Regions from separate parts of the Solibacillus isronensis genome, predicted to be linked through region 1. Evidence: riboswitches for the same ligand, from Rfam matches in the RefSeq annotation. Region 1 holds a riboswitch; each other region holds the start of a gene.
The links. Region 1 has a riboswitch for cobalamin ahead of metE (5-methyltetrahydropteroyltriglutamate--homocysteine S-methyltransferase). Riboswitches for the same ligand answer to the same signal wherever they lie in the genome.
Positions count from the first base shown of each region.

Region 2: another riboswitch for cobalamin. It lies ahead of cobJ (precorrin-3B C(17)-methyltransferase); the one in region 1 lies ahead of metE (5-methyltetrahydropteroyltriglutamate--homocysteine S-methyltransferase).
Region 3: another riboswitch for cobalamin. It lies ahead of M3166_RS11150 (ABC transporter substrate-binding protein); the one in region 1 lies ahead of metE (5-methyltetrahydropteroyltriglutamate--homocysteine S-methyltransferase).
Region 4: another riboswitch for cobalamin. It lies ahead of cobT (nicotinate-nucleotide--dimethylbenzimidazole phosphoribosyltransferase); the one in region 1 lies ahead of metE (5-methyltetrahydropteroyltriglutamate--homocysteine S-methyltransferase).

Region 1 is NZ_JAMBOC010000001.1:833,475-841,430, reverse strand. Features, by position in the region: gene M3166_RS19325 (hypothetical protein) at 98-232, opposite strand; gene M3166_RS04335 (hypothetical protein) at 358-537, opposite strand; gene metE (5-methyltetrahydropteroyltriglutamate--homocysteine S-methyltransferase) at 554-2,824, opposite strand; cobalamin riboswitch at 2,987-3,166, opposite strand; gene M3166_RS04325 (SCO family protein) at 3,524-4,138, opposite strand; gene M3166_RS04320 (YvrJ family protein) at 4,245-4,385, opposite strand; gene M3166_RS04315 (DUF2922 domain-containing protein) at 4,449-4,670, opposite strand; gene M3166_RS04310 (DUF1659 domain-containing protein) at 4,702-4,920, opposite strand; gene M3166_RS04305 (DUF2621 domain-containing protein) at 5,085-5,519, shown strand; gene M3166_RS04300 (CcdC family protein) at 5,571-6,062, opposite strand; gene M3166_RS04295 (cytochrome c biogenesis CcdA family protein) at 6,188-6,898, opposite strand; gene M3166_RS04290 (hypothetical protein) at 7,114-7,491, opposite strand; gene M3166_RS04285 (hypothetical protein) at 7,607-7,956, opposite strand, start outside.
Region 2 is NZ_JAMBOC010000001.1:1,248,741-1,256,696, forward strand. Features, by position in the region: gene M3166_RS06435 (precorrin-8X methylmutase) at 1-179, opposite strand, end outside; gene cobK (precorrin-6A reductase) at 182-940, opposite strand; gene cobJ (precorrin-3B C(17)-methyltransferase) at 949-2,610, opposite strand; cobalamin riboswitch at 2,839-3,025, opposite strand; gene M3166_RS06450 (S16 family serine protease) at 3,193-4,080, opposite strand; gene M3166_RS06455 (DUF2785 domain-containing protein) at 4,096-4,899, opposite strand; gene M3166_RS06460 (acyl-CoA thioesterase) at 4,903-5,307, opposite strand; gene M3166_RS06465 (GNAT family N-acetyltransferase) at 5,322-6,125, opposite strand; gene M3166_RS06470 (class I SAM-dependent methyltransferase) at 6,138-6,905, opposite strand; gene M3166_RS06475 (alpha/beta-type small acid-soluble spore protein) at 7,167-7,379, shown strand; gene M3166_RS06480 (serine hydrolase) at 7,571-7,956, shown strand, end outside.
Region 3 is NZ_JAMBOC010000001.1:2,244,711-2,252,666, reverse strand. Features, by position in the region: gene M3166_RS11180 (acyltransferase family protein) at 1-233, opposite strand, end outside; gene M3166_RS11175 (diguanylate cyclase) at 457-1,536, opposite strand; gene M3166_RS11170 (GGDEF domain-containing protein) at 1,571-2,650, opposite strand; gene M3166_RS11165 (DUF1934 domain-containing protein) at 2,845-3,282, shown strand; gene argS (arginine--tRNA ligase) at 3,285-4,952, shown strand; gene M3166_RS11155 (acyl-CoA dehydrogenase family protein) at 5,283-6,452, shown strand; cobalamin riboswitch at 6,556-6,746, shown strand; gene M3166_RS11150 (ABC transporter substrate-binding protein) at 6,889-7,836, shown strand; gene M3166_RS11145 (FecCD family ABC transporter permease) at 7,829-7,956, shown strand, end outside.
Region 4 is NZ_JAMBOC010000002.1:190,737-198,692, reverse strand. Features, by position in the region: gene M3166_RS12745 (SpoIIE family protein phosphatase) at 1-306, opposite strand, end outside; gene M3166_RS12740 (alpha/beta fold hydrolase) at 299-1,147, opposite strand; gene M3166_RS12735 (MFS transporter permease) at 1,455-1,856, shown strand; gene M3166_RS12730 (histidine kinase N-terminal 7TM domain-containing diguanylate cyclase) at 2,143-3,717, shown strand; gene M3166_RS12725 (hypothetical protein) at 3,864-4,088, shown strand; gene M3166_RS12720 (hypothetical protein) at 4,088-4,393, shown strand; gene M3166_RS12715 (4-aminobutyrate aminotransferase) at 4,413-4,754, shown strand; gene M3166_RS12710 (MBL fold metallo-hydrolase) at 4,770-5,693, shown strand; cobalamin riboswitch at 5,741-5,920, shown strand; gene cobT (nicotinate-nucleotide--dimethylbenzimidazole phosphoribosyltransferase) at 6,016-7,074, shown strand; gene M3166_RS12700 (hypothetical protein) at 7,633-7,944, shown strand.

The DNA.
Region 1 (7,956 bases):
TCTTAGAGAAAAATTGCATTTTTTTGCTGAGCGTAAAAATTGATTTCCATTCCGGGGCGCTTTCCGCGGGCGTGGCCTTACACGAAAGTCTCAGGCGTCAGTGCTCCTGACGCTTCGCTTTCGTCGCAAAATAAATTTCGCTATTCCCGCAGGAAGCTGTGCTTGTAGCGAAAGGCGCAGCCGTCAGCTGGTATTTTAACAGTGCGAAAGGTGATACCGTCAGCACGAACACTCGCCCTCCATTCCAATCAATTTTAAAAAATATCCGTTTCTTAATAAGGTTTTTCTCCTTAGTTTATGAAATTTCTACTTCTGTCCCGGCCTCATTGTATTTTCTACCTGTTTCTAAAGATCACTTCAACCTACTAATTCCGCTTTTACAAAATAATATGCTTTTTGAATTTCCTTTTCATCCGCTGGGTATGACGTCATCAACTCATCACGTAACTCTTTAAGGCTTTTTGTATTACTTTCTGTAAAGCCATTCATTACAGCCGTCAAAAACACGGGGTTGTAATTTCTTTTCATTTGACTCATAGTATCCGCCCCTTCATTAATTCAACAGTTTTAGTCGCTCTTTTGCGGCCACCATATTTTTCAATGATGCAATCGTCTCTTGCTCCGTGCGAGTTTTCAGTCCACAATCGGGATTGATCCAAAATTGTTCTTTTTCGATCACTTCTTTACTTTCTCCGATAATAACGGCCATTTCTTCCACTGTTGGTATACGGGGGCTATGAATGTCATATACACCTAAACCGATGCCCAGTCTGTACGGTGTCTCTTTTAGTATTTTTACCAGTTCTCCGTGGCTTCGTGATGTCTCAATCGAAATCACATCCGCGTCCAATGATTCAATTACATCAATAAAGTCATTAAATTCACAATAACACATATGTGTATGAATCTGGGTCGTATTCCGCACACCGCTTGTCGCTAATTTAAATGCATTTACACTAGATTCGATATAAGCCCGATGTTGATTTTTACGGATCGGCAGCCCTTCTTTTAATGCAGGCTCATCAACTTGAATAATATTGATTCCTGCTTTTTCAAGCGCATATACTTCTTCCCTTAATGCCAGGGCGATTTGATAAGCAACTTCCGAGCGGTCCAAATCATTTCGCACAAATGACCAGTTCAATATTGTAACGGGTCCTGTCAGCATCCCTTTGACCGGCTTATCCGTAAGTGATTGTGCGGCACTTACTTCCCTTACCGTCATCGGTTCCGTCCATTCAACATCTCCGTAAATAATAGGCGGTTTAACACAACGTGAACCATAAGAAACAACCCAGCCATTATTCGTAAACGCAAAGCCATCCAATTTTTCACCAAAAAATTCGACCATATCTGTACGTTCAAATTCTCCATGAACAAAAACATCAAGACCAAGCTGCTCCTGAATCGCAATCCATCGTGCTGTTTCGTTTGCATTAAATGCTTCGTACTCCGCTGTTGTAATTTCCCCTTTACGCCACAAACTGCGATTTTTCTTAACTTCAGCCGATTGCGGGAAACTCCCGATTGTTGTTGTCGGGTAATCCGGCAACTGTAAAAAGGCACGTTGCAGTTTACTGCGCTTGTTGTAGTTATCTGCTCGTTTAAAAGCTTCCTGTGTTAGTGCGTTCACCTTGTCAAGTACAGCTTGTTTCCGTCTTGATTTATGCTGCGCCAATGTGCGGATTGCTTTTTGACTTTCTAAAATTGCATGTTGATAAGGACCTTCCAACTGAAGTATTTTTCCTTTAATCATTTGCAGTTCCTTTATTTTTTCATTGGCGAATGCTAAGGCGTTTTGCAGCTCAGGTACAACCCCTTTTTCTCCTGCTGTTGTAACAGGCACATGCTGGAGGCTGCACGATGTTTGTAGATGGATAGGTGAATATGGTACGTAGGAACGAATTTCCGCTACTAGTGCCAACTGCTTCTGCAATTCGGCTCTCCATATGTCACGTCCATTAATAATTCCTGCATATAGAACTTTATCTTTTGGGAAAGTAAATTTTTTTAACGATGCTATATTTTCAATTTTCCCATGAACAAAGTCCAGTCCAAAGCCATCGACTGGCAAATTAATCATTGTTTCATAGTCGGATAACGCTTCAAAATAAGATGTGCAGATCGTTTCAACTGTAAGTCCTTTTAATACTTGATGATAGAAATGCTGAACTAATGCAATATCTTCGGAAGTAAGGTCTTTTGTAAGGCTTGGTTCTTCAAGCTGGATTGTCGTTGCACCACTTGCTTCTAACGACTGAAGCAACTCTTTATACACAATCACCAGCTGCTGAATATAGTGTTGTTTTTGTTCTTGGCCAACACCTTTTGTCAGTTTATAAAATGTAAATGGACCAATAATTGTCACACGAGGGGACATGCCGAATGCTTCGATTGCCTCCTGGATATATTGCGCGTAAACATTGTGCTGCAATGCGAGTTGTTGTCCCTCATATTCCGGTACAATATAGTGATAATTCGTGTTGAACCATTTCGTCATTTCACATGCCACCACATTTTCAGCTCCACGGGCCATTGCAAAGTATGCCGTAAAATTATGCTGCAAAGAAAGATAATCATAACGCGATGGAACCATATTGAACATTACAGCCATGTCCAGCATACGGTCATAGTATGTAAAATCACCTACTGTTAAAATATCCAGCCCTAAAGCTTTTTGTTGATATAGCTGAGCAAGGCGTAAGTTTTTCATTTCCTGTTCATAGCATTGCAAAGTCAGTTGTTCTTTCCAAAATGCCTCTGTCACACGTTTCCATTCACGATTTTGTCCAATATACGGGTAACCAATTACTGCTGTTTTCATAAACAATTCCTCCTTAAATTTGTTACATAAAAACCAAAACCCCTCTTTCTAAGTGAAAGAGGGGTGTGAATGTTTAAGAGATTGACAAAAGAAACCTTTGTAAACTCAAAGGTTGTTGTCTCACTATCGCACAAAATCACCACCTATTTCCACGTAGGTATTGGCGTGTACTAGTTTCCGGCAGGTCTCCTGGCTCATCATCAACGTTCTTGTGATCCTTCCCATCAATAGACAGTGGTTGAATATCACGAACTCCGATTTACAGTTGCGGGACAGCACCAGACTTTCACTGGTTTCCCTTTTCAGCTTGTTCTCACAAGCACCGTAACTTACACAGTATGTAATTTTGTATACTATATCACAGAATTTGAGTTTTGAAAATTCTTTTTATTTATTGCTTTATCAATATACGGGTTGAAACAATTTGGGTTGATGCATTGTGCTTTTTATTAGAAGGAATTTATTTATTTTAGCACTTTTGCAGGTGATATTAGAAAAGTTGGCGTGCTTATTTGCTAATCAAGAACTGATATTAGCATATCAAGCATATCCAGTTCCTTTGTTAGAAGATCCGCAACTTATTAGAAAATTTGTAGTTTTATTAGCACAATTTCAATTTTATTAGAAAAGCCCTCACTCCACAAAAAAACTTGCTTAAAAAGCAGCTACACTTTTTTCGCAAGTTAATCTTACATTTCACTATTGTTTTAGACGCTCGTCAATGAGTGCCTCCATATCACTAGCAATCGTTTCATATGGAACACCATCTTCTCCTGTGCCATAACCTGAATAGTTTTTCACGGCAATTCCTTTTTCATCCACTAGGAAAAATGTATCAGCGTGGATAACTTGGTCGTTTCCTTCAATTGACTGAACAGGTGTTTTAAATGAGTTTCTGCCAAACTGCTCGATAAATTTTTGATCGTACCCTGTCAGCATATGCCATTTTGATTCATCTACCGGTTTATGGCGCGATAAATATTCTGTTAAACGCTCCGGTGTGTCGTAGTCCGGATCTACTGAAAACGCGACAATTTTATAATTTTCCAGCCCTTTTTTCTCAAGGTGGTCTTGTACTCGGGTCATATTCATTGTCATTGGCGAGCAAATGGTTGTACAGCTTGTGAAGATGAACATTGCCAGCCATGGTTCCCCTTTTAGGCTTTCCAGTGTCACCTCTTTGTTACGGTGATCGGTCATCGTAAACCCGCTAATTTCAAAGTTGGTCGTCGGTTTAAACTGATAATTGCTGCATGCAGTGAGAACTGTTGCTGCCAAGAGCATAAGTGCGAATACTATTTTTTTCGTTTTCATTTCTCTCTCTCCACTCTTTGAACATTACTCTCATCTTACCCAATATTTAGTATATTCTCAATAGTTATCGGAAGAAAGGAAGTGTGTCAACATTGTGAAGAGTTTTTCATGCTCTGTCTGCAGGATGATGTAATGATACGAGTGCTGTATGAATCGCTTCAAGTTTTGTTTCTATCCGATACAGTAAATAAAAAGATATAAAGATTGGAAATGTTACTTCTTGAAGAATTGCTATCCACTGTTCCATTAAAATCCCTCCTTTTTTCATTTGAAAAGGCCGGCAAAGCATCACACTTCACCGGCCTTGCTATTAGCTATTCAGTTCGATTGCTGTGACATTACGTTCAACGATGCGAGCTGATTTTTTCACATTGTACAAAAATCCGTCCTTCGAAAACACTGCCTGATCAATAATTGTTTGCATCGCAGCATTCACTTCAGCCTCAGTTAAATTCGGCTTCGGATCATTAATATTAATCGTCATCGTATCCCCTGCAATGTTGGCAAATGTTAATTGTAAAACTTGCGCCATGTGATCACCTCCAATTCAATGATAATGTTAATTAAGCGGTAATACTGTCTTTTTGCGTTTTCACAGATTCAATATAATTGTAATCTGTTAAGCCGACGATTGTTGTTGCAACAGTGTATAGTTGCTGAGCTGTCGCATTTCTTTCCAAGTTACGGAATGTGGAACTTTTAATAATCGGCTCATTAAATTCATCAAGGCCTGTCTGATAAAATACTGTCAATGTTGCAGATAAAAATCCGAATTCGTTCATGTTTATCACCTCCTTGCCCTATATATGTCATGATTTACCGAAAAAAGGGACAATGACGATGAAAAATTTTACAAAACCTTATATAATAGACAATAATGAGGTTTATCACCAGTAGTTTAGTAGAAGGAATTTCATAAACAATATTTAGTAATGAGGTGAACATTGTGGGCTTAGATGGCTGGTTTTTATGGTTTATTTTATTTTGGGTTGTAGTATTGATTTCGCTTATGGGGATTGGCGGCTTTTTTATGTTCCGCAAGTTTTTGAAGGCCCTGCCGAAACAGGACGGAAAATCGGATCTAGATTGGCAAAACATATACTTAGATAAAACGATTCATCTTTGGGGTGAAGATGAAAAACAATTACTTACCGAGCTTGTCAGTCCTGTACCAGAGCTATTCCGCCAAGTTGCCAAAGAAAAGATTGCCGGTAAAATCGGTGAAATTGCACTGAATGAGCGTGCCTCAAAAATCGATTTGGACTTAATTATTCGTGGCTATATTATTGCTTCGCCAAAACGCGACCATAAGTTTTTACGTAAAAAACTCGATGAAATGAAAATTGATACAACGAATTATGACCATTTATTTGAGGCATAGACGAAAATAAGACTGTCTTTAAAAGTATAAAACTTTTAGAGACAGTCTTTTCTATGCGACAATATGCGATTTTTCAAGCTTCTTATATTTAATAAGCATACCGATTCGCCACGGCAAAATCATCGAGAACGCCAAGATGAAGAACATACCGGCAAGTTCACCGACATCGAATGTTTCGGCAAATATTAATTTTAAAATAATACGTAGTACTAATAATCCCACTAATATGAATGGAAATGCTTTAGATTGCTTCATATAAATTGCGCCGTCTCGCACTTCGAACTTCGACGTTAAGATTAATACAGATGAAAATAACAAGCCTAGTGCGGCCGCTTCTACTATTTGAATTGGCGCTACACGAAACTCCTCAAAAATAAACATCAGCGCGCCTGTTGACATCGCAAAAGGCGGAATGAGTATTTTTTTCGTGGATACCGGCTTTTTTTGTGCACGCAGTCTTATGAACATAACAAAAGAGCCCATTATGACTGCCATAATCGTCGAACCAATTAATAAATAGTGAGAAGGTATACTGTCGAACATCATATTCCTCCTCTTGCATGAACGTATGTAAAATTATCGTGTAAACAAGATAATATGGATCATGCACACTTTTTCACTTATGTTACTTCCCTTAGTATAGCACGGTCTGAATAAGCAGGGAACTGTTAGAATCCTTTAAAACCATCGAAAATCGGCAAGAGAAGATTAATAATGTAAGTCAATCCGTCAAAGAACAATAAAATGCCGACCGCGATCATAATATAGCCGCCAACTACTATGATTTTTTGGCTATGTGTGCGAATCCAGTTCATTCGTGAAATGAAGAATGATAATGTAAAGAATGGGATTGCAAAGCCTAAGTAATATGCGACCATATACAACATTGCCGAATCAGGGTTCGTACCGCCAAGCGTAATAATCGCTGCCAGTATCGGACCTGTACAAGGAGTCCATCCAGCTGCAAAAGCTAGACCGATCAGCACCGAGCCGAAATAACCGGATGGTCGGTTTTTGAACTGGAACTTGCGGTCTTTCATTAAAAAGTCAATCTGCAGAAGACCAACAATCATTAAACCGAATGCGACAATTAAAATAGCGCCGACTTGACGCAGTAAATCCTGGTACTGGAAAAAGAAATCTTTCGCTAATGATGTTCCAAATCCGATAGCGATAAATATAATCGAAAACCCAAGCAGAAAAAATAAAGTATGTAAAATTGCGCGTTTTTGCATCATCCCTTTTTCGGTTTTCAGCTCATCGAGTGTCATCCCGGTTATATAGGATAAAAATGCAGGATATAGCGGTAGCGTACATGGTGAAATAAAACTTAAAAACCCGGCACCGAACGCTAAAAGGACATTTAAATCTGTATTCATGCTGCTTCATTCTCCTTAACATTGATACCTTCATCGTACCAAATTTCCCCATACATTACTTGCTTTTTTAAATGAATATTTTTTGTCAGTGATTTGTGGGTAAGGTAAAAGATAAATGTGCGAAAGTGCCGCGTTATTTGTATTTGAAAATAAATGCTCCTTCTTTATACATGGAAGGGCTCTATCGCACATTTGAGAAAGGAGGGGTGATTTTATTATCGAATCATATCAATAATAAAAAGACTGGAATAAATAACCGAGGTAAACAAGACCACTATTGAAATAGTAATTAGTTGGAATTTTAGCGACCAGCGCCATACACATTCCTTAGGATAGCTTTTTTTCCATCGAAGTGCTGCTTTAAAGTTAATAAACCAGCAATGCAATGTTACAACGATGGAAGGTACCGTATACAGGGCAATCAACAACAAAGATTGCTGGAATACGTTTGTCGTATATTTTCCGTAATTAATCATGAAGTATGGAAGTACGAACCAGAATACGGATGTAAATACTAATACGACAGCCGCCAAAAAATGCAGCCATTTATATTCGCTGTGTGTTTGCCTGTAATGTTTTAATGCTGCCTGCATGATCATCACCTACTTTTTTCACTTACTATTCCCTTTTTTTGTCGAAAATGAAACCGGAAAAATGTAGTAAAATGAAAAATTCTGCCTTTATCTATAAAGATTAAGGCAGAATTATTTATAACGATAACGAAGATAATTCGAAAACTTCTCTGTTGGACCGTAAATTCCATTCAGGTTCGAAGCGCTTCACAATCGCATTCTTCAATTTATTCATCGCTTTTTCGTTCTCCATTGGATAGATTGCAAAATGTACATCGCTCGCAGGCAAAAGCTGTGTTATCTTTGCGTTAACATGGCAATGAGTAGATGTTCCATCCCGATAGCAGCCTTTTGCATATATACTGCCAATATGCTGATTAAAACGCTCTTTAAATGTTCTTGCACATACACCGCAAAATTTCAGTTCATTGTTCGCAATAATTGTATACACACCCCGTTTCTTCAATAAATGCTCTTCACCACTGA
Region 2 (7,956 bases), 420 kb from region 1:
CTGCGTCCCAATTCGAAGTCTGCAGAAGCATGGATAACGCGGCGAACGACAAGCCATTGTTCGTCTGTAAAAGAATGTTCGCCCATTTCTTCTTTAATGATCGCAAAACTGTAATCATAAATTTTGTCCGGGTCTACTGTTAGTGGTACAAAGTCTGTATTAAAATTCATATTTGCCATTATTATTTGCCTCCTAATTTTTCAAACACTTTCTCGAATGAAGTGCATAAGTTTTCATATTGTATTTTTGGTCTTTTAATTAAGATGACAGGAATACCAATTTCAAGAGCCGCATCTATCTTCTCGTCTACTGAACCGACTTTCCCGCTTTCCTTTGTAATAATAAGTGTTGTGCTGAATTGTTCGTAAAGCGCTTTATTCAGTTCTTTTGAAAACGGGCCTTGGATTGCGATAATATCGCGTTGCTTCACCCCAAGGTCATCGCATTTCTCCATATTCTCTTTATTTGGCAGCATCCGGCAGACAAGACGAATATTTACGCTATTTAATAATTGCTCCGTAAAAACGGCCAGCGTTTTACTGCCTGTTGTCAGCATAATTGTTCCTGAATGTGCGGATGCAGCAATTGCCGCTTCTTTATACGTTTCCACTTCCGTAACGAGCGGATGTACATAACTCTGCTGCGGACGTTCATATCGAATGTAGGGAATACCCGTTAAATTTGCAGCGGCCATCGCTGTTTTGGAAGCCTCTTCCGCATATGGATGACTGGCATCGATAACCGTTGTTACCCGCCGTTCTTCAATTAGTTCCTTCATTTGCTGTTCTGTTAAACGACCGACATGGTACGGAACATTCGCTTCGTGTAGACTCGCTGCAGCAGATTCCGTCACGACAGTCGCCACCAATTCTTGTCCCGCTTGCATTAATTGAACCGCCAGCTCTCTTGCATCACTTGTTCCAGCTAAAAATAAAATCATCATTTCACCTAATCTCCACAAGGGGCCTCTTCCACTTTAATTTTGCATGACATATCAACATAATTGAAATTCAGGATTTTTTTTACACGTTTAAAATATTTGAAGAAACGTTCATTCGGATGTGCATTTTCTTTATAGTCCGCAACGATTTCTGTTAGTAAAGGAATCAATTTTTCGGGATCAATCCCTTCAAGGACAGGTTGTGCTGCATGTGCTGTTCGTCCAACTGGTTTGGAACCGATAAACAAATCAAACTTTTTCTTGCGGTAAACAATGCCGATATCATCAAAAACCGCGCGATAACATGCCATTCCGCAACCGTTAAAACCGACATGTAGTTCTTTCGGCATTTTAATGCCACCAAGTGTTTCCATAATCTCTTCAGCATATGGAATGGATTCGGCTTTTTCGCCGTAACAGAAATCACACGCCTTGACGATTACTACGTCGCCGACAGGTTGAACAAGTAAACCCGTTTTTTCTACCGTTTCTACGATTCTTTGAGGTGAATCAGTTGGTACCTTCAACACGAGACGGTGATCAGGCGTATACTCCATCGTACCCCGTTCTCCTACAACCTCTGCCAATGTAATCATTTGTGCAGGTGTAATCATTTTATTGGCAACACCTGGTGATACAGCAAACTCAAATATGGATTCCACTTCTTGCTGCACTAAAAAAGGATTTTCTTCAACTTTTACTGCTGACGTTTCTTTATGTACGAGCGCTAATGCTTCATTTGCAAGCTGTAATGCGGTTGTTTTAATGGCTGCTGGTTCAACTATTTTTTTCTCTATAGCTTCAATTTTTTCATACCCGGTCTTTGCTTCACCCGTTTCCTGATCCAACGCCCAAGGTTCCGCTTCTTTTTTCAAACGTTGGTGCGGTTTTAATAGTTGTTTTTCTTGCCCTAAAGTATATTTTCGCTGATAACCACGCGGTGTAATGATTTTATTATCGTAGTAAAATGTTGAGGAATTCCCAACGACGACCGTTGTCAGCATTCCGATATCATGTTCGAGCATTTCTTCTAGTGTTGTTAATACAATGTCCTGCGTATCCCGATAGGCAGCTTTTACTAATCCGACAGGTGTATCAGGTGAACGATACTTAAGCAATATTCGTTGTGCTTCCACAATTTGTCTTGTCCGTCTGCCGGATTTAGGATTGTAAAACGCAACGACAAAGTCTGCCATTGCCGCTGCCTCAATCCGTTTTTCGATAACCGTCCATGGTGTTAAATGGTCACTTAAACTAATTGTGCACGAATCATGCATAACAGGAGCGCCAAGTAAACTTGCACAGGAGTTAATCGCTGATATACCCGGAACGACTTCTACTTCAATCCCTTCTTTTGCAGTCCATCCCTTTTCGATTAATACTTCATATACGAGGCCCGCCATTCCGTAAACACCTGCATCACCACTGGAAATAACAGCAACTATATGGCCGGCTTCAGCCTGTTTTACAGCTTCTTGCGCACGTGAAACTTCTTCAGTCATTCCCGTACTGACGATAGTTTTCGCCGTCACTAAGTGCTCAATCAGTTCAACATACGTTTTGTAGCCCATAATGTGATCACTTTGCTGTAGTGCATCGACTGCACGTTTTGTTATATGTTCCCGATCACCAGGTCCGAACCCTACAACAAAGATCTTTCCTTTTTGCATGTAAACACCCTCCCTATTAGAAAAATACATCTCGCACCAAATAGGACGTGATGATAATTTTTCTTATGTGGATTTCATTAAAAACTAGTATTGCTTATCCACTAAGAAATAAAAAAAGCCCGCACCTCTCGTTAGAAAGAGGTACGGGCATGTGAAATTAATACTAAAAAAGTATAGAAAAACACAAAAACAATTACTTGTTTCGCCTATACTTCTCCCTCCGAAAAGTAAGTATCGTTTAAATAAGCAGGTTTCCTGGCTTAAGCTTCCTTTTACTTTCACATCTTCCCATCTATACGACAGTGATTCATTGTGATTTCATCAGCTATTACAGTAGCGGGGGCTGCATTAGTCTTTCACTAATTTCCCTTTTACCTTACAAAATTCTGTAAGCACTTATTTAAATTGCAAATTATTAAATTATTATAAAAATAACATAGTCTATTAAAAAATGATAGAACAATTATTATGATATCAGTTTTTTTCAGTGAAGATAAAGCATTGTTCCTTCATTATTTCAGTCCTTTGCACATTAATTTCCTATCTTAATTAACAAAGATTGTTTATTTTCTGTTTTTCATTTTATTTATTTAATGCCCCTGTTTCATTTAGTTTTTTTATATCAGTTACAGCATTTTCTATAGATGCCACAGCGATAATTTCTATATTAAGCTGCTCATCTTTTTTCACTTTCCTTGCCTCTTCTGCATTCTCATCAGGCAAAAAAATATAAGAAAAACCGCTTTGTTCGGCAATCAAAGTTTTCGCTTTTATTGAACCGATTTCCTTCACATTTCCTTTGCTATCAATCGCTCCAGTTACGGCAATCGGAATATTATTGTTAACGTCACCATTTTCGATAAGAGCGCTTAATACGGTCGCAAGTCCTGCACTGTCACCTTCTATATCTTCTCTTTCTAAAAATTGATTAATAGCAAAAGCGTTTTCTGGTAAATAAGCAATGACATTTTCCTTCATCGTCTCAAAATGTTTCTCCGTAGGACGTACATAACTAAGTAATTCTTCATTTTTCGAACGATACCGGATTTTATTCGTAACAACTTCCGCATCCAAAACTTCTTTATTAGTTGAAAATTCCATAGTATGAATTAAGTAGTTCAAGTCCGTTATATATGGGATCTCAATCACTTCCACTGCCAATACATTGATTCCTGAGTCTTCCACTATTTCAAAAGGCTCGTTATATGACATAAGAAAATAAGTATATTTTTCATAATCAATCAGTCGGCTTTCAAAGACAGCTAATAGGGCTAGTATATAAAAAATCCCTAAAAAAGCTGCTTTCAACTTCTTCTGGATCCGGTAAACAAAGAATCCGAAAATTGAAATACCCAGGCCCACTATAATAAAAATAATAAATTGATAACCGTTAATCTTATCAAAATAATATGCGAGTAAGCCTGTTATGTATAAAATGAATGGCAGTATCATTAAAAAAATACGTCTCAATTTTTCAACTCCTTACTAAACAAAAGTTGAATTTCCAAAAACAATCCAATCGGCTGTTTTTGTACATTTGGTCGATTTTAATAAATGTTTTAATAATGTTGCCTCAAATTTCTTTACGTTCCATTCATACCGGTATTTCTTATGCCAATCCTCTACTTCTATGTAATGCAATCCTTTTAACCACGTTACCAATTGCTCATCTGTCAATCCCTTTTCCAGTAATGCTTCAATGACCGGTAACATACGCTCTTCTTCCTCATCAATTAAAGCATATTCAGTATGAAGACAGCTTTTTAAACTTTGTAATGCACTACATAATAATTTGGAATCCTTCATCAACGGATGTCTAATTGCTTCTGTTAATAAGTCACTTCCATGTGCAACCGCATGTGCCCAGCCCTTTGTAGTGTCGAATCCCCGGTAATCCTTCTCAAGAAATAAATAATGAATACTTCGGTGAATAGCCTCAACAACAAGTTCTTCAGGCAAACTTCTTTTTTCACGATCTATCCCTAAAATAAGGGTAATAACAAGTGCTGAAAAAGATCTCGTAAATACATCATCAGAAGGATTGCTCTGTGTAATATTTAAATAAAGGTGCTCATCATCCGAACATATTTTTAATATTAAAACTAATTGTTCTTCAGTAAATTGCTCATTCAGCATTAATTCGCAAAATCCCCGATAAATTAAGTTGTCACGTAAATAGCCATCCGGATTTCCAATATTTTTTAGCATGAACTGGATTAATTCGTTAAAATCAATTAAATCCAGATTAATCGACTTTTTTACAATTCCTTCTAATTGTTCTTTCATCATATTTTATTGCTCCATTTCAAAAAGCTTCTTTAATGGATCAGGAATTTTCGCAACTCTTTTCTTTTCTAAATTGAAAAAGCATCCTGATTGTTTTCCGATGCAATGGATATGCTTTTCCGTTGTAATTTCCAGTTCCATTTCCCAACTAGATTGCCCGATTTTCACCATCCAGCACCGACCGACTGGTTGATCGAAAATTGTTAAAGGGGCTTTATATTCAATCTCTGTTTTCATCAAGATCGGGGATATTTGCACAGCCATCATCTCTGCTAATGGATAATGCTCATTTAAAAATGCCATACGTAAATCCTCAAACCACCTTACATACACAATATTACTTACAATGCCCATCGCATCGATATCATAGGCGTTAATCTGAATCGGTTGTTCTGCCAATAATGTTTTCACAATATTTGTCCCCCTTAATTTTTCTCTTCATAACGAACCATTGACCAAAAACCGATATCCTCAAATCCAATCCGCTTATAAATGCGTCCAGCAGCCGGATTATCATAAAACAGACAAATTGATTTTCTTTCAGCGAGCAGGTCTCGGCAAAGTTTCAACATACAATGTGTCGCATATCCTTTTTTCCCGTATCCCGGTCTCGTTCCGACGCCTACAATCATCGCGGACTGAGAATTTTCCGCTGTTGTTGATGCTGAAGAGACCATCACACCCTGTTCGTCACAAATAATATAAGTACGCCCCGTTTTAAATTTTTCTGCGCGCTCTCTTCCTTCTACACTAAATGTCCCCGTTGAAAATTCCGGAATCGATCTGAGCATGTCAATATTTTCTTCGTATTCACTTGGCTGTAAATACGTCACATTTGAAAAATCTAAATCAGATGTGGGAACGGTCAATTCTGTACATTTTGCATAATACGTTTCGCTGTCCCGACGAATAACGCGGTCAATCCATTTCTTTAATGGAGCGACTAAATGCTGAAGCCCTGATAGTTCTATCTGACCTCGATTTTCGTTAATTATTTTGGCAAATCCCTCGGTATCATAATTTCCTTCACTATACGGGATATAGTTTTGATCATAGCGCAGTAAAATCGCTTTTAGCTGATCACCTTCAAATTGCCCCCATAAATCCTGGATATCCGATTCCATCCCATACGCTTCAATATCACCGATGATAAATAAATTTTCTGCCGGCTTTTTATGTACAAGTGCCAATGTAGTTTCAAGGTCTTCGTTTGTTAACTTTCGAATCATTATAGTTGCCTCCTATATAGTACGTTTACGAGCTTTTACGATAAAGGTTGTTGGAAAGTGGCTTGCTTTATGTAGAGAATAATATTTTTCGGAATACGGAATTTCTTCACCTTTTGCATGTACCGGAATATCACTTTCAATAATTTCTACAAGTTCAAAGCCTGCTTTTAAAAGTGCATTTATAAATGTCGCAATTTTATATTTCGGTATTTGCATTGGCGCATCTTCCCCTTTAAATGTCGTTGTTTCGATATATCCTTCACGCTGGTAGGAATCCGTTAAACTAAACTGATGATCTCGGCATTTGATTTGATTATAGAAAGGGTGTTCCCAGCTGAAAATAAATTCGCCTCCTTCTTTTAAGTAGCTGTAAATTAACTTAAACGTTGCCGGAAGATCACTTGACCAGCCAATCGCATAAATGGAATACACTAAATCAAAATAATTTTTCGGCAGACCGATTTCTTCTTCCATTGGAGCCGTAAATAAGTTTGCCTTGATGCCGTTTAACGTTTTCTGCGCCAGGTCCATTTGGGCACTCGAAAAATCAACACCCCAAAGCCCCTTTGCACCATTGTTATTCATATATAAAAGAGAATGACCGCTCCCAAATCCAACTTCCAGCACTGTTTTGCCGGCAACACTTCCGATTAAATTCAGTTCCTCTTCTGTTTGTGCTAAAGGTCCATAGCTTGGCAGCGCATCTCCTCCAGCAAAATGCTTCGCTACAATATCCCAGCTTTTTTTATTGTTTTCGATAATTGTATTCAAAAAAGTCATTCCTTTCTGTAACGATGATGGATCTATACTGTATGTCCCAATTAAACCACTTTATTCCATATGTTACAATCCGACAATTTTCTAATTTGTTTTAGTTGCGGTGCGAGCTATCCTGTGTGATTTAGTGTTTATCTATGATTTGATTATTATAAAAACACCATATTATAAAAACGTTACCAATTGAACTGTAAATTACCTAATTCTGATATGGTATGAAACTTTCTTCCCTGTGCATTCTAATGTCATAAGGAGGCGATAACAATGGCAAACAACAATAGCTCAAACAAATTACGTGTACCTGGTGCACAACAAGCAGTTGACCAAATGAAGTACGAAATTGCACAAGAGTTTGGTGTTCAATTAGGACCAGACGCTTCAGCTCGTGCTAACGGCTCTGTAGGTGGCGAAATTACGAAACGCCTAGTTCAAATGGCAGAGCAGCAATTACGCGGCAATTCAAACAACCAACAATAATTAACGAGAAGGAAGCGCTACAAATTTGTAGCGTTTTCTTTTCATTTTGGCTTTTCAAGGAGATTACATACATAGACAAATCAAAAAGAAATGAAACTTTTACTGCTTCCCTCCGTAAATAACAGTAATAACAATTTATGGAATTACCCACTTTGCTTTAGGGATTGGATAAGAAGGAGGAAAGGTCATATATGAATATTTATGGTTGGATTGGTCTGCTCGGTATTATTTTCTTTACTTTAATTCCCTTTTTGAATAAGGCGCAAAGAACTCGTGAAGAAGTTCAGAAAGCCATTGTAACGATTGGAATTATATCCGGAATTATTATTGCCGTTTTAGTTTTCAATATAAATTTCCTCATTGCTTTCCTATTTGGTGTTCTGGCTATGATTTTGTTTGATCGTAAAACCTATACAAAAAAGAGGTTAACGATTTATGGGGTCATTACTTTAATTGCAGGAATTGCAGCATATGCTCTACTTCGGGACAATCCCAATTATGTTATTCAACATTTAAAGGAAAATCCGGAATCCAGCTCCTTTTATTTTGCTGAAAACGGCGAACCTGTCATTACTTA
Region 3 (7,956 bases), 1.4 Mb from region 1:
AGGTAAGGGAAGATTAATTGCATGAAACGCTTGTGAATTGTCAGCTTTATTTCCTTTTTATCTAAAATCGGCTTAAAGAATAAACCACTTAATATGAAAAATGCCGGCATATGAAACCAATAAATATACTTTGCGAGTGGAAATTCAAGCTCTCCTGGATAATGCCCGATGACGACAAGAATCATTAAGAATCCCTTCGTAATATCCACCCACGTTATCCGTTTTTTGTTCATCAATAACACCTCTAAAAAAATATGCTGTTATTATATACCCTTTACTAATGTTAAAAGTGGAATGTAACAGTAAAGATATGTAATTGATATATATACGGGAAATCACGGATATAAAGGATTCTTGTGGTGTTTGAATTCATAAATTTTAAAAAGTGGAAATCTTAGGTATGGGTAAATAAGAAAAAGGTGCGTTAAAAGTTACTTCGACTTTTAACACACCTTTTTAATTTCGCTGTTTAATTTGATTATAATGGCAGATTGGAACATTTGCCTGATGTTTTGCTTTCAATAAGGCTTTATTTGAAAATCGGTAAAGCTCTTTAACAGTTTGTCCGTTTTGCGGAAATGAGCAGATTCCAATCGCAAGAGTCAGTTGACAGGATGGATAATTTTCAAAAGTAAGCTGCTGTACAGTTTTATTAATTGAATAGGCTAAAGTAATCGCTTCTGCAGGTGTCATTTGTGGCAGCACTACATAAAACTCATCACTATCAATTCGTCCGATAAGTGCCTTTTCCGGAAGCTGGTCTTTTATTAGTTGAGAGATTTGTACAAGTATTTCATCGCCTGCTTTATAGTGATACATATAATTCAATTCGCGAAACTGGCGAATATCGATATGAAGCAGTTCAAAAGGTATTTTTGCATTCACATAAGACAATAACTTCTGTTCAATCGCAATATTATTAGGCAGTTGTGTAAGCAAATCCGTTTTCTTTAGCGCATAGATTTGTTTAATTTGTTTATTTTTATCGTCAAGCTGCATTAATATTTTTCGGACTGCATAAAAAGTGAAGGTCGAAACAACAAAGTAAAGTATTAAATAGAACAGATTATTTACTTCGAATCGGTCATAAATAAGTAGGATGATAATGTGTTCGATTGTTATGATGAAAAAATAGATCGGTAAATTTTGAAACGTAATGGGACGTTTTATTGTAAAATAGCATGCAACGACGCTCACTACTAAAGTATTCAGCATGATAATGAAAGACAATATTGATGTGTACAATAAAACATACCGACTAATTACAATCATAAAGCCTGTAATGAAAATTGAAACAGGTCCCCCAAGTAAACCACTGAATAGCACAAAAATAATCCGATTGTTTATTAGCATACCGTGTGCATAGGGAGTAGCCAATGCAGTCAAAATAAAGGCGGCACATCCGAATGTCACACCGACGATGATGGACTTATATTTATGGATGAAAGGGTTATCTTCATATTGAATGAAAGGCCAAAAAATTAAAATCGTAAAGCAAAACAGAATCGAAAAGTTGATTGTCAGCTCAAAAAACATGGCATCACCCACCTTGGTAATATAACACTACCCGTTATTTTAAATTATTTATATGGAAATAAGAAGATAGTTTTGTTTTTGCCTGCTGTTTTGCTGTAAATACATTTTCCAGGAGTTCCAAAGATGTTTGTCCATTATCAGGATAGGAACTGATTCCTACAGTTACGGAAATATGAATAGATAAATCTTTGGATACTTCGAACTGCTGTTGGGCAATCATATTAATTAGATTATTGGCCTCTACAATTGCTACAGCAGGAGGCACATCCTTTAAAACGAGAAGAAATTCCTCACCGCCCAACCGGCCAACATAAGCCCCATTCTTATTTGCATATTCCATCAAGTGTTGGGCAAGTTGTTTAATAACAAGATCACCTGTAGAAAAACCATACTGCAAATTGAGCATTTTAAAATTCCGAATATCCATGAGCATTAAATTGAAATTGGATTTCTTTTTAATCATGTTTTTAATATGCTTTTCATTCTCTTTATTGTTCGGCAACTGTGTTAAAAAGTCGATCTTTTTCAAATGAGTCGTCTGTTTTACCGTATCATTGGCAAGTTTGATTTGGCGAATAACAATGTAAATGAAATAAAATGAAAAAATCGTAAATATGCCATAAAGCAATAAATACTCAAAGCTTTTATTATGGAAACAAAACCCGAGAAATAATGCAATTAATGTTTCAATAAAACAAGCCCAAAAAAATAAAAATATATTTTTATTGGTCAATTTATATTTCCTTGTGATAAAGAACAATGTCAGAACAAGAACAAGAAAATTAATATTCAGGATCATCGGTACCAATTCCAGATATGGCAGGAAAAACAGTCCGATTCCTATGGTCAGACCACTGATCAGAATAGCAAATGGCCCTCCTAATAGACCACTGTACAACACCGGAATGTACTGAATGTACATCATGAAATCATTCGTAAGGTGAACTGCCGAGAATGTTAAAACAAGGCCTGTTATACCAAATTTCACTCCGATTACATAAGGACGTGTGCGATGAATGAACGGTGTTTGTTTAAAGTGGTTAATAAATGGCCAATAAATTAAAAGTGTAAACGTAAATAATATACAGAAGTAAGATAATATTTCAATTAACATAATAAGCTCCTTTATACTTTAATCATTACAGTTCTGAACGAAAATTACTATAAAAATAGTGGAATTAAATAAAAATTGTTCAAATCAAGTTGATTGTAGGAGTAAGCGCAAAGTTAAGTTCGTTGTTGCTTAAAGATAGTTACTTATCCTATAATAAAAAGGTTATAGAAATATATGTATAGGAGCTGACTGCTATGGCGAACGAGAGCGGGAAAACAGTCAAAATCAAACTAGTTTCCTCAATCATTCCAACCGAGGGCGAGCTTGAACAATATGAAATGTGGCTTGAAGGCAGTTGTGTAGAAAAAGGGAACAGTCATTATTTGCGCTATGAGGAAGTTCAGGAGGATCTGCAAATTCAAACGACGATCAAACTTAATGAAGCGAATTCGTTTATTATGCGAAAAGGCGGTGTGAACATGCGGTTGCCTTTAAATCCGGACTTACGCGAGAATGGTCATTATGATAGCCCATTCGGTTCATTACCTCTTGTTACCGATACACATCAGTTAGCCATTGAAGTAGTACAAAGCGAAAAAGTGTCAGGGCAATTTAAAACGCAATATGACCTTATCATAGGTGGCAATTCAGTTGGCCATTACAAATTAGACATTGAATTTACGGAGGTATAACTATGAATGCAGTAGAACAATTACAGCAATCGATTAAAGCAGCATTAAAAGCAGCAATCGATCAAGCAGGCCTAGTAGAAGCAGGCACGGAAATCAACATCCATTTAGAAACACCAAAGGATAAAGCAAACGGTGACTTTGCAACAAATATCGCAATGCAATTAACTAAACTGGCGAAAAAGCCGCCACGTGCAATTGCAGAAGCGATTTTAGAACATTTAACGACTGAAGGCACAGACATCGAAAAGATTGAAATTGCAGGACCAGGTTTCATGAATATTACAGTTCGTAAAGACTTCTTGGCGAGTGTTGTTACAGCAGCATTTGAACAAGGCGAAAACTATGGTCGTTCAACTGCAGGCGCAGGAGAAAAAGTACAGGTCGAGTTCGTTTCAGCTAACCCGACTGGTGACTTGCATTTAGGCCATGCGCGCGGTGCATCTGTAGGGGATTCATTATGTAATGTATTGGATTTTGCTGGTTTTGACGTATCACGTGAATATTATATTAATGATGCCGGTAACCAAATTAATAACTTAGCGTATTCTTTGGAAGCCCGTTATAAGCAAGCATTAGGAATGGAAGCTGAAATGCCGGAAGACGGATACCACGGTCCTGATATTATCGGAATTGCCGGTAAGCTGGCTGAAGAATTCGGTGCAACAATTTTGGACAAATCTGATGAAGAACGCTTTAAATTTTTCCGTGAGCACGGCTTGAAACTGGAATTGGCGAAACTGCAAAATGACCTTAAAAACTTCCGTGTTGAATTCGATGTTTGGTATTCAGAAACTTCTTTATATGAAAACGGTAAAATCGATGTAGCATTAGACAAACTAAAAGCAAATGGCCATGTTTTTGATGAAGAAGGCGCGACTTGGTTCCGTTCAACAACATTCGGTGATGACAAAGACCGCGTATTAATTAAAAACGATGGTTCATACACATATTTAACACCGGATATTGCTTACCATGAAGATAAATTACGTCGCGGCTTTGATAAGCTGATCAATATTTGGGGTGCTGACCACCACGGTTATATTCCACGTATGAAAGCGGCAATCGAAGCACTTGGCTATGACCGCGGTACATTGGAAGTAGATATTATCCAAATGGTACAGCTGTACAAAAACGGCGAGAAATTCAAAATGAGTAAACGTACAGGTAATGCTGTAACGATGCGTGAATTAGTGGAAGAAGTAGGCTTGGATGCTGTTCGTTATTTCTTCGTTAAAACAGCAGGGGATTCACATATGGACTTCGATTTAGACTTAGCGGTATCACAATCGAACGAAAACCCGGTATATTACGCACAGTATGCACATGCTCGTATTTCATCAATTTTGCGTGCAGCAAACGAGCAAGGTTTCGAAGCATCATTGGAAAACCTGAACTTGCTAGTAGCAGAAAAAGAAGAAGATGTGCTTAAAAAAGTCGGCGCATTCCCGCAAATCGTGGCAGATGCAGCGAAACACCGCACACCACACCGTATCGCAAACTATATTCAAGACTTGGCTGCTGCATTCCATAGCTTCTACAATGCAGAAAAAGTATTGAACCAAGATAATAAAGAGCTGACAGAAGCTCGTTTAGCCTTGATCACAGCAGTAAAAACTACATTAGCGAATGCACTGAAACTAATCGGCGTAAACGCACCGGAAAAAATGTAATTTAACTTTTTAAAGCACTCTATTTCTATTTAAGGGAATAGAGTGCTTTTTATTTGAAATTGCCGTTGTTCTATTTGAAAAGCGATTTGTTCTACTTTAGATGCAACAGTTCGCCTTTCGCGTCGTAACTTTTCACATTATGGCGAATAGGTTCTCCTTTTTTCCGCAAACGTTCCACTTTCACCGGCAAAACTTTCAATTGTCGCGAAAATAGACTGCATGGAATCCCTATAAGGGGACTGGGGATATCTATTGACTTGTAATTTCCCGAAACGTACTATTAAATTTGACTTCTATATACAGGACAATAAATATGAGGTGGTGCTTTTCATGAGCAAGGAATTATTTATTCAAACAGACGAGCAGCAACAATGGCTGAAAAAGCTCGAAACAATAGCAGAGAGCGTGAAAGAACATGCTCAGCAAACAGATGAACAAGCGACATTTCCATTTGAAAATTTCCGGAAGCTGAGAGAAATCGGCTATACAAAAATAACATTGCCAAAGGAATATGGCGGAGATGGCTTTACAGTATATGATGCGCTGCTACTGCAGGAAACTTTGGCGAGCTATTGCGGAAGCACGGGGCTGGCTGTATCGTGGACAATTCAAAATGTAGGCGAAATATTTGAAAATCGCTACTGGGATGAACAAAAGCTCGACTGGTTTGGCAAAGAGATCGCAAATGGCGCGACAGTCAATCGCGCGGTAAGCGAGTTTGCGATGGGAAGCCCGGTTCGTGGGGGTCGTCCGGGGACTTCAGCAAAACGTGATGGTGATTATTATGTAATTAATGGACGTAAAAACTATACGAGCGGTGCACCGGACCTCGATTATTTTTTAGTGTCTGCATGGATTGAAGATGAGGGTCAGTTAGGATTTTTCCTCGTTCCGAAATCGGCGGAAGGGGTATCGGTCGAAAATACGTGGGACGTTGCGTCAATGCGCGGTACGGGAAGCGATGATTTAGTACTTGATAATGTACGTGTTGATCAAACAAGCTTAGTGGAAATCCCGAACTATTCAACCGGATTTAAGCTGAACGGCTGGCTGCTCCTCATCCCGGCAACTTATTTAGGGATTGCCCAGGCTGCACGCGATTACGCGGTCGACTTTGCGAATAGTCATTCCCCGAACAGTATTCAAGGAACAATTGCCCAGTTGCCAAACGTGCAAACGCTGATCGGAGAAATGGATTTGGCGTTGACGAAAGCACGCTTTACAATTTACGGTGTTGCGGGGCTTTATAATGATCCGATTAAAAAGTCGACATTAGTCAATGAAATCAATATTGCGAAACATGTCGTGACAAATACAGCAATCGAAGTTGTAGATAAAGCGATGCGTCTAGTTGGGGCAAAAAGCCTGCAAAGATCTAACCCGCTGCAACGTTATTATCGTGATGTACGGGCAGGTCTGCACAATCCGCCAATGGATGATATTACAATTAAACGATTGGCTGAAACGGCAATTGAAAAAAACTTGAAAGAGAAAGAATAAGCTGTTCTTTTATTCGTGATTTCAACAAATTAAGACAAATTATCAGAAATTTTAGCGAACGAGCATACATTTTACCGCCTATCAGCTATAATAGAGCTATTAATTTTATATGGACGATAAAGGTTCTTACTCGTTGGATTGAGTAAGGAGTAAAAGGGAAATCGGTTCAAATCCGATGCGGTCCCGCCACTGTAATTGCTAGTTAAGAGCAGCATGCCACTGAAAAACTTTCGGGAAGGCGCTCTTCAACGTTTATGCATAAGCCAGGAGACCTGCCTTTATAATGCCCTAAATTAAACCTACGAGGATAGGATGTGGCGGATAAATTCTTTTTATTGAATTTTATTTGCATACGTAAAGCTTCCCTCATTTATAGTAGGGGGAGCTTTTTATTTTTGTAGAAAATTATACAACAAGATTTCAGGAGGTTTTTATTTTGAAAAAATGGCAACTGCTTTCTTCCGCAGCATTACTTACATTAACATTGACTGCATGTAATTCGGAAAAAGCAACAGAAGAACAATCTGCAAATGGAAGCACAGAAGTAACGGAAACAGCACAATTTCCGGTTACATTAAAAGATGCTTTGGACAAAGAAATTACGCTTGAAAAAGCACCGGAGCGCATCATTACATTAGCTCCATCGAACACAGAAATTTTATTCGGCTTAGGATTAAACGATGAAATCATCGCTGTGAACGACAATGATACATATCCTGAAGAAGCATTATCAAAAGAATCAGTTGGCGGCATGGAGTTCAATTTAGAACAAATAATCGGTCTGCAGCCCGATTTAGTCTTAGCACATGAATCCGGATTGTACAGCTTCAATGAACAGGCGATTGCGCAGCTTGAATCAGTAGGAATTCCAGTATTCGTTGTAAAAGATGCGAAAACATTTGAAGAAACGTACGAAACGATCGAACAAATCGGGCAGCTGACAAATAAAGAACAAGCAGCCGAAAAAATGATTGCATCAATCAAAGAGGAGATTGAAGAAATTGAAGTGAAAGTAGCCGACCTGGAAGAGAAGTCCGTATTTGTTGTTGTTGGGACAAATCCGGAACTATATGTTGCTGGACAGGAGACGTTCATTAGTGAAATGCTTGAAGTATTAAATGTTGAAAATGCTGTTCCGGAACTCGATTGGCCGCAGTACAGCTCGGAGCAATTTGTAAAGAGCAATCCGGATATCATTTTAGTAACATATGAAAACGACATGGCGGCAATCGAGGAAAATGATGCATATGCAGAAATGGATGCTGTGAAAAACGCCAATGTGAAATTAGTCGATGGCGATACGACAAGTCGACAAGGTCCGCGTATTGTAGAAGGTATTGAATCAATTGGGGAAGCAATTTATCCAGAGGTATTCAATGAATAAAAAATATTCAATCGCCTATGTACTATCGATTGGATTGCTTTTAAGCAGTATTTGGATCGGCATTTCGTTCGGGTCTGTTAATATTCCGTTTTCGACATTGTGGGATAAAACAACAGATCC
Region 4 (7,956 bases), on a different contig from region 1:
ACAGGTAAACGGATGATTATCATGGACAGATGCATTTAATAATATAGGAATTTCTTCTTTCATTACGGATAGTAATGTCAGGAACATTTCCTCTACCGCCTGCTTCACTTTCATCATTGGTACTAAATAGAGCTGACAGAAAATCTGAGAGGAAGGAGATAATAGCACATTAAAATGCTTTCCTATAAGATGCTCAGATGATGGATAGTGCAGCAAATTTAGCATTGTCTTATTTATAGTAAGTATTTCACCTTGTGCAGATAGAGTGAGAAGCCCGCATGGAGCGTTTTCTATGAGTTCATCCATTTATAAATCCCACACCCTCACCGATAAGGGGCACAGATTGCTCCAATAAATAATCTTTAATCAATTGAATGGTTTCCTCTGGGTCGCTCATATGTGGACAGTGACCGATTGCATTCATATAGACAATCGTGCTGTTTGGCATATTCTCATGTAAGTACTCGCCAACTACCTTTGGTGCAATGACATCTTCCGAGCATTGTAAAATAAGGGAAGGTACCGTAGCTTTCGGAACATCTTTACGACTATCAGTAAAGAAGCAAGCCTTTGCAAAAGTATTGGCGAATAAAGGATCGGTAGAACAGAAACGATCTTCCAAATCTTTTGCCACACCTGCTTTTGCCGTATTGTTTAATAATGTAATCGAGAAAGCATTGGCCCAGCCGATATAATTTTTTTCCATCATGTCCATTAAATTGAGTAAGTCCTTCTTTTCAAAACCACCGTAGTATACAGGCGGATCATTTATATAGCTTGGCGACGGAGCAATCATGATTATTTGTGAAAAATATTCCGGTTTCTCTAACGAAGCCAATAAACCGATCATACTACTTACCGAGTGACCGACAAAAACAGCATCCTTTAAATAGAGCGCTTCACAAACATCCAATAGATCCTGTACGTAACCGGACAGTTCTCCATATTTTACAAGGTCAAAAGCTGTAATATCTGAATTTCCAAACCCGACATAATCAAATAAAACCACTTGATAATCCTCTTCAAAAGCAGGGAAAATGTCATTCCATACCGTTTGGTCGCAACCAAATCCCGCAGCGAATATTAGAGGTTTTTTACCTTTACCTCGAATATGTACGTTATTACGTTTAACCGTATTTTGAATCATGAAATAGCACTCCCTTCAAATGGTAACCTATAACATTTTAGATTTATATATGTTTAAAACATAAAAGTTTATCTTCTATTTAACAATCATTCTGTATGATATTGGGTTATAAGTAAAGGGATATGGATATTTATTACTTGGAATCTATCACTTTTCGGTTATAATTTCAATTCAAATAGAATTGGGGAGAGAAGTTTAATAAAAATCAACAATATGTTGAATATTGTGCATTGCTTCCATTACTCGTCCATTTTAAAATAAGAGTATGAAATGAACAAGTTGTTCAATTTTGAGGAGGAAGCAAACAATGAGTAAAGTATCTAAACTATTAATGGCAATTGCTAGTATTATATTAATCGGATTTGTGGGGAAAGCGTTTATTCTGGATGAAGCGGTGAAAGGGTATTTAGTAACGTTTTTTTTTGTCGGAGCAGGATTGGCGCTGTTACGTTTATTTATTAACACGATGATCGGTAAAATGAAAGGGAAACCTATTGTTGTGAAAATCGGATTCTTCGCTGTACTTTTAGGTCTAGGTATACCGTTCCAAAACTGGTTCCGTACAGAAGTCATTTTCTCGATGAGTAAAGCGTTTATTGTGCCAAGTATTTCAGTGATGGTTGCAAGTGTCGTGTTGATGACAATTGTGTATGGCATTATTGGGAAACATATTCAAGCAGCGCGTGTAGAGGAGCTTCAATTAAATTAACAGGACGGTGGGAAGGTTCTCACGTTCAAATAAAGAAAGCCGATTCGTACTTGAAATTTCGTACGGATCGGCGTTTTAGCGGACGCGATTCTGTAATAGGAATCAGCGTCCGTTTTTAATAGTGGGTATTGTTAAACAACACATTCTTTTATAGTCGAAATCTTAAAGAAGTCTTGGGACGGAAGCCCTCATTCCATCATTATTATCTCAATAAAATATCCATTTATATTTTAAAATGTGCTACATTATAAGGAAAAAGTGTTAATTAAGAGAGGGTGAACCAAAAATGGGTTCGCAATTGACTATGTATATTACGCTTGTTTGCACGTCAGGCGTACTGAATTTGTACTTATGTCTCTATGCCTTTAGCAAACGTCATAAATATACAAATATCGCAAACTATTTTATTTTATATACAGCAGTCATTAGCATTTACTGTTTTGCTTCGGCTATGACTTTAATATCGACGACGCTCGAACAAATCAGTTTCTGGAATACCATTCTCTACATCGGGATGCCTACATCTGCAACATTAGGTTTACTGTATGTCATGAGCTATTTAGGATTTAAGCTGACGGTTAGAAGAAGCATGCTGATACTTCTTGTTCCGATTATTACAATTATTATGGTAGCGACAAATCACTGGCATCATCTTCATTATCGTGTATTTGAACTGGACCCGAATTTAGGGGCACCTTTTGTTTATCAGGAGATTGGCATGTGGTATATGGTGCACGGTGTCTACACATTTGCCAGCATGTTTGTCGCGTTTTTGCTGTTGATTTCTCATTGGAAGGAAACGGCGAAGGTATACCGTCCGCAATTGATCGCGTTAATGTTCGGCCAGCTTGTTCCGATAGTGACAGCGTTTCTTTATTTGAACGGATTCACACCTCCAGGGGTAGATCCGGTACCAATGATTTTATGGCTTTCTTCATTATTATACTTGTGGGCAATCAGCACATCGCAGCTGTTTCGGATTATGCCGATTGCGAAAGATAAAATCTATAATAGTATCAATGATGGGGCCATCGTATTGGACGATTCATACCGGCTTATTGAATTCAATCAAGCTTCCAAAGTGATGTTGCCTAATTTGAACAAATCGATGTTTGGCAAAAACTTCGTGAAGTTTTGGAATGAGCAGACAGGAGAGGCCCTGCCATTCAAATTAACGGCCGATATCGAGTACGTTCAAGAAGTAAGGTTATGCTCCGAACATGCGGAGCGGGTTTATCAAGTCCGTATTACTTCACTGGAACAAGCGAGAAACAGTAAAGGTCTGTTGCTGGTTTTTACGGATATTACGGAGATCAAAAGACTGCAGGAAAAATTGGAGCAGCAAGCTTATTACGATGAGCTGACAAAGATTTATAATCGCCGTGCATTTCTACAGCAAAGTGAGCAGGATTTTCAGAAAGCTAAGGAAACAGGTTTACCATTTACGGCCCTATTAATGGATATCGATCACTTTAAACGGGTGAATGATACGTACGGGCATCATATTGGGGACCAATTGCTCGTGCACGTCGTAAATGCTTGCAAAACACAACTGCTGGAAAGCCATTTCTTCGCGCGATACGGCGGGGAAGAATTCGTCATTGCGCTGAAAGGTTTCAATGAAGCAGAAGGTGAAATACTAGCCAACCAGCTTCGAACTGCCGTTGAGCAGGCACCGCTCATGACAGAAGCAGGGAATCTTTCAGTTACGTTAAGTATTGGTGTGGCGGAAGTGGTGGACTGGACAGAGGAAACACTGTATCAGCTATTGCATAAGGCAGATACCGCTTTATATGCTGCGAAGGAAGAAGGACGTAACCGCGTGAAAGTGTATGCGGAAAGTGAGAGCGTACTTAGTTGATAGGGTGAAACCGGCATGGAGAAATTCATGCCGGTTTTTTAATTTGTTGAAGGGCGCTGTAAGTTTTATAAGCCGGACTCTGTACTACCTCGTTTTAGGAGAATATGTTAGCATAGTAAAATAATAACTAAAGGGGGGGAGCGGGTATGACACAGAATTCAAAGACGATTTCTGTAAGTATTAGCTTAATCCTAGCTCAAACCGTGTTTATAGGATTTTTAATTAAAAATATACAGCTATATATTAATCAGCCGTCGATCGTTGCAAAATGGCTTGCGGGAATTTCTTTTTTCATATTTCTGTTGCTGTTCATCGTCTCGTTATGGGCGACAATCAAACTTTTAAAAGGAAAAGATACAGGGGGATTGTGATGATTGGATATATTCTAACAGGGTTATTATTAATCTTTGCGACTCGGAAATTTTATAAGCATAGGGCGGTTTTTAAACAGCTTTCGAAAAAAGAATGGCTACAATTTGGCGCAGGTTTTTTATTGGCATGGGCGGGAGCTGTTTTCATCATTATAGGTGGATCCAACATAACGGATATGATTGAAATCACATGGTTAAAAAACCTTATGGAAATTGGAGTGATTTTGATTGGCTTGGCTTTGGCAGGAATTATTATGAGTAAAGTCTTACCGTATAAAATAAAGGAGTTTTATTTGGGAGATTAGTGAAACGGGGAAAATTGAAATGGATGATATGATTGGATTTGCAGTAGTTGGAATCATTATTGCATGTTTAATTTATGCTTTAGTTAAACAAATTAAAGAGACAAAGCATAGCGGGAACGGCATTGGCAGCCCGCTGTATCGAAAACAATTGGCAAGAAAAAATAAAGTGATGACAGTTGCGTTAATTGGAGTAATAGTATTTTACACATTAAATATCATGAGCGTTATCGCTTCATCTATTCCGGTATCAAACAGCTTTACTGTACTCGGGACTTTTTTAAGTTTTTTTGTTTACTTTTTTGCAAGGATAATAATGAAACCACAGCTGGGTGATCAGCGGAGGAATTTAAGCCTTTATTAATAGGAGAGTGCTGCGATGAGAAAACGCTTTACAAATTTAGACCAAGATGACCGGCTCGGTACTTTTATAGATGTCCTGAAATGGCAGCGATCAAAGCAAAAGAAAGTTGTCGATTACGAAGTACCGCAGTGTGAGGAAAAGCAAATTGCGTTTCTAAAAAGTAATCGCACGGAGCAGTCCGTTACGTGGATCGGCCACTCGACCTTTTTAATTCAAAAAGAAGGGCTCAATATTTTAACGGATCCGGTTTGGGCAAAATGGATGGGTGTAGCGAAACGGTTGGCAGAGCCGGGGTTGCGGCTGGATGAATTACCGGACATTGATATTGTCCTCATTTCACACGCGCATTACGATCACCTGCACGTACCGACGTTAAAGAAATTGAAAAAACGAAATCCCAACGTATTATTTCTTATTCCGGAAGGGCTCGGTTCTTTAATGAAGCGTCATAAGTTGCACAACTTTACCGAGCTATCATGGTATGACAAGCATGAATCAAGTGCGCTTGAAATTCATTTCGTTCCTGCAAACCATTGGACAAGACGCATGCCTTGGGATACGAATACCTCGCATTGGGGCGGCTTCATATTGCAAACGGCATCGGATGCGCAAAGTATTTATTACGCCGGAGATAGCGGGTATTTTAGAGGCTTCAAAGATATTGGCGAACGCTTCAACATACATACAGCGCTAATGCCAATCGGCGCATATGAGCCGGAATGGTTTATGCATGCCTCCCACGTGACACCGGAAGAAGCGATCCAGGCGTTTTGTGATGTCGGAGCGAAAGTGTTTATTCCGATGCATTACGGTGCCTATATGCTGGCGGATGATACACCGAAAGAAGCGATTGACCGGCTGCATAATCATTGGCAGCGCGTGGATTTGGAAGAGGTGGAACTGAAAACGTTGTCGATTGGGGAGACGTATAGAAGCTGAATGCATAGACCCCTTGACGAGAAGACAGGTTCAAAGTAAAGTAATGTTAAATTCATCAAGCATTAGGTGCCCGTTAAGGGAGAATAGGGAATAAAGTGAAAAGCTTTAGCGTAATCCCAACACTGTATAGAGGAGTTTCATAGCAAAGCCCACTGGATGTCAATCTGGGAAGGGGCTATGAAATCATGAATCTGAGCCAGGAGACCTGCCTAAGTATGCTTACTGTTTATAGACACTGGATATGTCTGTAGTTTATTTGTTATCGAATAAACTGCAGGCTATTTTTATTGTCAAAAATTCATTCTAATGGGGGAAACGAAACATGAAATTACTACAGCAAACGATTGAACAAATTCAAGAAATCGACCGACAAATGGAAGACAAAGCACGTCAGTACATAGACTCATTAGCTAAACCGCCTCAAAGCTTAGGGAAGCTCGAATCTTTAGCTATGCAAATTGCTACAATTACCGGTGAGCTTGCGCCGAAAATCGATAACAAAGCGATGATCGTCATGGCTGCAGACCACGGAGTATATGAGGAAGGGGTAACGCCGAACCCGCAAGGTACAACGGTATTCCAAACACTTTCCTTTCCAAAAGGGACGACAGGAATGTGTACGATTGCGAAAATCACGAATGCACAAGTCATTCCGGTAGATATCGGAGTAAAAGAAGACTTACCTCAAGACGCAGGGGTCATTATTAAAAAGGTGAAATACGGGACAGACAATATGGCGAAAGGTCCAGCGATGACCCGAGAAGAAGCGATTCAGGCAATTGAAGTAGGGATTGAAGTCGCAACAGAAGCGATCCAAAACGGTATCAATCTTATCGGTACAGGTGAAATGGGCATAGGGAATACGACGCCAAGTGCTGCGGTGCTTTCGGTACTTCATGGCTGCGATCCGCTGGAAGTAACGGGCTTTGGTGCTGGTGTCGGAGCTGGCGGCATTAAATATAAAGCCGAAGTTATTCGAAAAGCAATTGCATTGAATGAGCCGAATGCGGATGATCCGATTGATGTAGTGTCAAAAGTAGGCGGACTTGAGATTTGCGGGATGGCAGGAATCTTCCTTGCAGCAGCAGCGAACCGTGTGCCGGTCGTAGTTGACGGGTACATTTCAACCGTTTCAGCATTAATCGCCTATAAATTAAATCCGAATGTGAAAGCATATTTGATACCGTCACATTTATCGGAAGAGCCAGGTGCAAAAATTGCGGCCGAGCTTTTAGGACTGGAACCGATGCTGCATATGAATATGCGACTTGGAGAAGGATCAGGTGCTGCATTAGCGTTCCCGATTCTTGATGCGGCTTGTTCGATGGTTACGAATATGGTCACGTTGGAAGAAGCGGCAGCGCTTTTAGTAGCCAAGTAGAATAAAAAAATTCATATAATAAAATTCAATAAAAAGGCTACATTAAAAGAAACAATTACTTTAAATGTAGCCTTTTTTCTATAATTAAAGTGTTCCCGGAAAATAAGTACGGCTTTTCAGTCTATTCCATTTATCTTACCAGTAAAATACCAATAAGCGGAACTTTATCGTTTATTTTGCCAAGCAGAGTACGATAAAGAAAGCCCAACCCAATCCTCGTAAATGTAGTGTGAGAGCAAAACATTACAAGTAGTGGATAGAACTTGATTTTATTTTACAGAAAATTCAGTGAAATTCAAGCGATAGTCCTGTCAAATGCGTTTCCTCTGTAATATCCTATATTAATTAAATGTAAAAACATATCCGAACTGTTAATAATACCTAAAAAAGTGCTTTTTTATTCAACCATGGAATAAAGTAAGCGGTAAATAGGGTATGGAAACGTAAGACCAATAAAAAGGAGAGGCGGGAGGGGCATTAAAAGGAACGGGGTGATCACTATTTCTCCGTATGTGAAAGGTCGTTTTTGAATATATTCGAGAAAAGGATGAGGATAATATGAATCAAATTTTCAAAAAAGATGAGTTTATTATTATTCCTTTTTATAAAGGGCGAAAGCAGGAATTTATGGTCGTCAATACGAAGAAGGAATTTAAAAATGGACATACGCACTTAAAGTCATTTAAGATGGCCAAGTATTTGATCAATCTTGCGCGTTGCCAAAAAATCAATTCCGGATTAAGACCATATTTATTAACAAGCCTTACAAGAATATCGGCAGACCGTGAATATATTCAAAAATTAGAAGAGCTTCTAGCTGTGAAAAGAAGTAAAGGGTCAAAAGCTTCCTATTATAATAAAGCAATCTAATTGTACGTAATC